2 regions of the Apilactobacillus micheneri genome follow, and region 2 is predicted to be linked to the other one. Evidence: predicted binding sites of a transcription regulator. Region 2 holds the regulator's gene; the other holds the start of a gene.
The links. The regulator LexA, encoded in region 2, represses DNA repair genes until DNA is damaged. The targets are predictions, from matches to a motif close to CNAACANNTGTTNG.
Positions count from the first base shown of each region.

Region 1: a site for LexA is predicted at 1,435-1,448, ahead of uvrB (excinuclease ABC subunit UvrB). Genes of this name have one in related genera too.

Region 1 is NZ_QUBI01000006.1:23,416-26,753, reverse strand. It holds gene galU (UTP--glucose-1-phosphate uridylyltransferase GalU) at 1-363, shown strand, start outside; gene trxB (thioredoxin-disulfide reductase) at 444-1,370, shown strand; gene uvrB (excinuclease ABC subunit UvrB) at 1,540-3,338, shown strand, end outside.
Region 2 is NZ_QUBI01000002.1:275,335-278,672, forward strand. It holds gene DY123_RS03185 (tRNA1(Val) (adenine(37)-N6)-methyltransferase) at 1-513, opposite strand, end outside; gene DY123_RS03190 (lysophospholipid acyltransferase family protein) at 569-1,195, shown strand; gene DY123_RS03195 (YneF family protein) at 1,234-1,452, opposite strand; gene DY123_RS03200 (DUF896 domain-containing protein) at 1,536-1,787, opposite strand; gene lexA (transcriptional repressor LexA) at 1,886-2,521, shown strand; gene DY123_RS03210 (nucleoside 2-deoxyribosyltransferase) at 2,518-2,955, opposite strand; gene DY123_RS03215 (hydroxymethylglutaryl-CoA synthase) at 2,967-3,338, opposite strand, start outside.

The sequences.
Region 1 (3,338 bases), on a different contig from region 2:
ATTAATCCCGCTAAGGAAGTACAAGATGGATTATATGATGTTACTAGCTTCGTTGAAAAACCTAATCCAGAAGATGCTCCTAGTGATTTAGCAATCATTGGTCGTTACTTATTGACTCCAGAAATATTTGAAATATTGGAAAATACTAAACCAGGTAAGGGTAACGAAATTCAATTAACTGATGCTATTGATACTTTGAACAAAAATGGTAAAGTCTATGCTCATGAATTCAAAGGTTCTCGTTATGATACCGGGAATAAATTTGGTTGGTTAGAAACTAATATTGAATTTGGTTTACAACATCCAGAAGTATCAGATCAATTGAAACAATATATTAAGGATTTAGCTAATAAGTTAGACTAATATTACTTTGTGTGCAAAATAATAGACAAACTTTTCTTTTGCTAGTAAAGTAGTGCTTATTGAAAAAGAGAGGAGCTGAAATTATGGAAAAATATGATGTAATCGTAATTGGTGCAGGTCCTGGTGGAATGACTGCAGCATTATATGCTTCTCGTGCAAATTTATCTGTTTTGATGATTGATCGAGGCATTTACGGTGGCCAAATGAATAATACTGCTGAAATTGAGAATTATCCTGGCTTTAAATCAATTTTAGGCCCAGATTTAGCTAAAAAAATGTATGAAGGTTCAATTAACTTTGGTGCAAAATATGCATATGGGACTGTTGAATCAATTGAACAATCAGGTAAAAATAAGATTGTTAAAACCGATCAAGATAGTTATGAAACAGGTTCCGTGATTATTGGGACTGGTTCTCAATACCGTAAATTAGGTGTTGAAGGTGAAGATGAATACGGTGGCAAAGGTGTTTCTTACTGTGCTGTATGTGATGGAGCTTTCTTTAAAAACAGAGAAGTTGTCGTAATTGGTGGTGGTGATTCAGCAATTTCAGAAGCTTTATACCTTGCTGGTATAACTTCAAAAGTTACTGTTATCCATCGTCGTGATCAATTAAGAGCACAAAAGGTACTTCAAGATCGTGCATTTGCAAACGACAAAATTAATTTTATTTGGAATACTAATGTAACTGAAATTATTGGTGATAATATGAAGGTTACAGGGGTTAAAACATTGAACAATCAGACCAATGAAACTGATGTTGTTGATGCCAATGGAGTATTTATTTATGTTGGAAATAATCCAATGACCGAACCATTCAATAATTTAAATATTACTGATGATAAAGGTTGGATTAAGACCAATGAACGTATGGAAACTTCAGTACCTGGAGTTTTTGCAATTGGAGATGTTCGTTCAAAAGAATTAAGACAAGTTGCAACTGCCGTGGGCGACGGTGGAATTGCTGGTCAAAATGCTTTTGAATATTTATCATCATTAGAAAAATAATTAATAAAAAGGAATGCTTAAATAGCATTCCTTTTTATTATCTTGGCGGATACGTATTAATTTTAGAATGTATGTTCGTGTGTTAAAATGTATACAAAATTATAGGGATGTTTAAGGGCTTATAATTTAAGCTCTTATTTTAATGAGAAAGTGAGGGCTTTTATTGCAAATTAAACGAGAAAAAAATAACCATTTTGATTTAGTTTCTAAATATAAGCCAACTGGAGATCAACCAGAGGCAATTAAAAAATTAACCGATGGTATTGAAAATGGCCAAAAATCGCAAATATTATTGGGTGCTACTGGTACTGGGAAGACATTTACGATTTCAAATGTTATCAAAAATGTAAATAAACCTACATTAATTTTATCTCATAATAAAACTTTAGCTGGCCAATTATACGGTGAATTCAAAGAATTTTTTCCTAATAATGCAGTTGAATATTTTGTTAGTTATTATGATTATTATCAGCCGGAAGCTTATGTACCTTCAAGTGACACTTATATTGAAAAAGACTCTTCTGTAAATGACGAAATTGATAAGTTACGGCATGCTGCTACTAATGCACTCCTAACTAGAAATGATGTTATTATTGTGGCTTCAGTATCATCTATTTTTGGTTTAGGGAGTCCGGAAGAATACTATAAACATACGGTATCTTTACATGTAGGGCAACAAATAGAACGTGATGATGTTTTACGTCAGCTTGTAGATATTCAATTTGATCGGAATGATATTGATTTTCAACGTGGTCGCTTTAGAGTTCATGGTGATGTGGTAGATATTTTTCCAGCTTCAGGTGATAAACATGCACTTAGAGTTGAATTTTTTGGTGATGAAATTGATTCCATTAGGGAAATTGATACATTAACAGGTGAATTTTTAGGTAAAAAGAATAACGTTATTATTTTCCCTGCGACTCACTTTTTAACCGATGATCAAAATTTGGATAGTGCTTTAGCCAATATTAGAAAAGAAATGGATGAACAAGTTGCTAAATTCAAAAGTGAAGGTAAACTGGTTGAAGCCCAACGCCTAAAACAACGAACTACTTATGATGTTGAAATGATGGCAGAAATGGGATATACCAATGGGATTGAAAATTATTCTAGGCATGTGGATCATCGTAAACCAGGTGAACCACCATATACATTACTTGATTTCTTTCCCGATGATTATTTATTAGTTGTTGATGAATCTCATCAAACTTTGCCTCAAATTGGTGGTATGTATAAGGGTGATAAAGCTAGAAAAGAACAACTTATTAAGTATGGATTTAGATTACCTAGTGCTTTAGATAATCGTCCTTTGAAGATGCCTGAGTTTAAGAAACATATTAATCAAGCTGTTTACATGTCAGCTACGCCTGGTCCTCGTGAACTAGAAATGACTGATGAAAAGAATATTGTGCAACAAATTATTCGTCCAACTGGTCTTTTAGATCCTACAGTTGAAGTTCGTCCAATCATGGGACAAATGGATAACTTAGTTGGTGAAATTAATAAAAGAATTGATCGAGACGAAAGAACATTTGTTACTACCTTAACTAAAAAAATGGCTGAAGATTTAACAGATTATTTAAAAGATTTAGGAATTAAAGTAGCATATTTGCACTCAGATGTTAAAACTCTTGAACGAACTAAAATTATACGTGACTTAAGATTAGGCAAATATGATGTTTTAGTGGGAATTAATCTTTTAAGAGAAGGTATCGATGTTCCGGAAGTTTCTTTAGTTGCAATTTTGGATGCTGACAAAGAAGGCTTTCTAAGAAATGAACGTTCATTAATTCAAACGATTGGTCGTGCAGCCAGGAACGAAAATGGGGCTGTTATTATGTATGCCGATACAGTAACTGATTCAATGCAAAAAGCAATGGATGAGACTGCTAGAAGAAGAAAAATTCAAAAAGCATATAATAAAGAACATGGGATTACCCCACATACTATTAAGAAACCAGTTCGTGA
Region 2 (3,338 bases):
ACTACTTGCCGACATTATCGATTCTAAATTGGTAGTTATTTCATGCCTAGCAATTGCTAAATATTTATTAGGATTCTTCTTACTTGTAGGCAAATCAGGAAAATATGGTGGATTACAAGTTATAACATCGATAGAATCTTTAGCGAGATAGTTATTAAATTTTGATAAATCAGAGTTAATTACCCTTATCTTGTCTTCTAAATGATTTAATAAAACACTTCTTTTAGCCATATCGGCCAATTTATTTTGAAGTTCAATTTCAAATATTTCCCCATTAGTTTTATGTGACATAAATAGTCCCACTGCACCATTTCCAGCACACAGATCCACTGTTTTAGATTTATTTTTATTAGGTAGTTTAGCAAAGTTAGCCAGAAGCACTGCATCCAGAGAAAATGAGAAAACTTCAGGATTTTGAATAATTTTAATGTCGTTACTATATAATTGATCTATTCTTTCATTTTCGTGTAATAATTTGTTCAATTTAATTTCCACCTTAATTTTAGGTTGCATATAGTAATAGTAATAGAATATTATTATTTTATAAAGTATTGAGAGGAGAAACAGTATGTATTCTTTTTTAAGAGTATTAGCTAGAGTCATTTTATATACGATAAATGGTAAACCAAAATTTAAAAATAAAGATAGAATTCCTAAAGGAAATTATGTTTTAGTTGCCCCACATAGGACTTGGTTTGATCCATTATATTATGCATTAGCTGCTAGCCCTAAAGAATTCGCATTTATGGCAAAAAAAGAACTATTCAAAAATCCAATTTTAAGATATATTTTAGTCCATGCAAATGTTTTAAGTGTCGATAGAGAAAATCCTGGTCCATCAGTTATAAAGGAACCCGTTAGAATTTTGCAAAAGTCGGATAAATCATTAATTATCTTTCCATCTGGAACTAGACATTCACAAAGTTTAAAGGGTGGCGCAACTTTAATTTCAAAATTATCTAAGATACCTTTGCTACCAGCAACCTATCAGGGACCGCTAACATTTAAATCCTTGTTTTCTAGAAAACAATCTACTATTAATTTTGGTGAACCAATATATATTGATAAAAAACTAAAATTAAATGAAGATGGGCAAAGTAAGATTGAACAACAAATGCAAGATGCTTTCGACAAATTAGATGACGAAATAGATCCTAATTTTAAATATGTAGATCCAGCTAAAAAAGAAAAATAAAAAGGATTAAAATCTAATTGATTTTAATCCTTTTTATTTTATTTAGCATGAGCTTTCATACTATTCATCATTTGATTTAACTTTTTGGTAGATGGTTTTTGTCCCATTTGTAACATCATTGCTCTTAATTGATCTTTATTAATTGGTGGATTATCTTTAAGATATTTTTCCATATACTTACGAGCCATAAAGAAACCACCGATTAATCCTAGGATTAATGCTACTAAAACAACTACAATCCATAGAAATGTATTCACAGATATCCCTCCTAGCTTCATATACGAACATATATTTTATTTTACACAAAGTATAAATAAATTTCAAAATTATTTTTAGTGTATTAGTCGTCACGTAGGCCTTTTTTACGTTGAATATTTTTAACCTTATCAGAGGTTATTTCTTTTCCCTTTTTATTATAAACCTGAACCATCTCAATCTGGCTTCTCATATTTTCTTTAAAGCGCTTTAGATATTTTTTGTGCAAATCTTTTCTTTCAGCACTTTCAGCTTCAGTCAAGCCTTGTTCTTTTTTCTTTTTTGATAATTCATTAATTCTTGGAATAAGTTCTTTTAACACTTTGTCTTCTGCCATTTTAAAGTCTCCTTTTTATAAAATTGCGAACGTTTGTTTACATTTCCTTATTATGCTAATATTAAAGCTAAATAAAATCAAGAATTGGGGCGTCGTATATGACCTTACCAAAGGATAAAGTATCTTCTAAACAAATAAATATATTAAAATTAATTTGGAACTCAATCAATAATCAAGGTTATCCACCAACAGTAAGAGAAATTGCTAAAGAAATGTGTTTAGCATCTACATCAACTGTGCATGGATATTTAAGTCGTCTCTCACAAAAAGGTCTTTTAATCAAAAACAATGCTAAACCAAGAGCAATTGAAATTACCGAAGATGGATTGAAACAGTTAGGGGTTAACTCCCATTCCAATCAAATACCAATATTAGGAAATGTTGCTGCTGGTGAACCCATTCTTGCAGTAGAAAATTCAAATGAATATTTTTCTTTACCTGACCAATATAATAATGACAGCGATATATTTATGCTGAATATAAAAGGCGAAAGTATGGTTAATATTGGAATATTTAATAATGATAAAGTTATTGTTAAGAAGCAGTCAATTGCTGAAAATGGTGACATTGTAATTGCAATGAACGATAAAAGCGAAGCAACATGTAAGAGATTTTTCAAAGAAAGTGATCATTATAGATTACAACCAGAAAATGAATATATGAGTCCAATTATATTAGATAACGTTAAAATATTAGGTAAAGTAATTGGATTGTATAGAGATAATATTAGTTAAAATACTTTCCCCTCATAATAAGATTCTGGTAAATTATTAAAATCATAGTTTTTAACTTCTTCAAACTTAGTTAAATAAGCGATCGAACTATTACTTAACATTAAATTAACATTATTATCTTTTTCGTGAAAAATAATAATTGGTTTATTTATAGCTTTAGCATACCCAATTTCAAAAGCTGTACCACTATCTACATTATCTTCAACATAGTCGATAATTGCGATAATGGCATCAGCTTTTTTTATTTCATCAGTATCTAATTTAAATACCTTTTTAGACCATTTCTTAGTGCCAACTTCACAATCTTTAACTTCTGATTTTCTTGGACTAAATACACTATTTACGGTATTATTTTTCGCTAAAGCAGTCTCTATTCTAGAAATTCTGTCGATTTGTTCATCATCAAAAAACGGACTAGCTAAATATAAATTCATATTAAATTCCCCTATTTATGGTCATAAATTCTTTGATTATCTTTTAGTGCTTTTAAGAAAAATTCAGCATCATCAGATTGCCAATTTAAGTTCCTATTAACATTTTTAATAGGAATCCAGTTATTAAACATTTTTTCATATTCATCAATTGTTAATTTTTCTCTATTGTTAAGCATCGAGTTAATATCTTCTACTGAATCATTATTCTTGAAATTTTGTTCTAATTTCATTGAGAAAAATTCACCTTGAGCTCCAGAACCATAACTAAATAAACCAATTCTATCTCCGCTTTGTAAATCATTTGAATTATTAATTAATGATAAGAAACTTAAATATAATGATCCTGTATATAAATTACCAATATTTTCACTATATATCTTGCT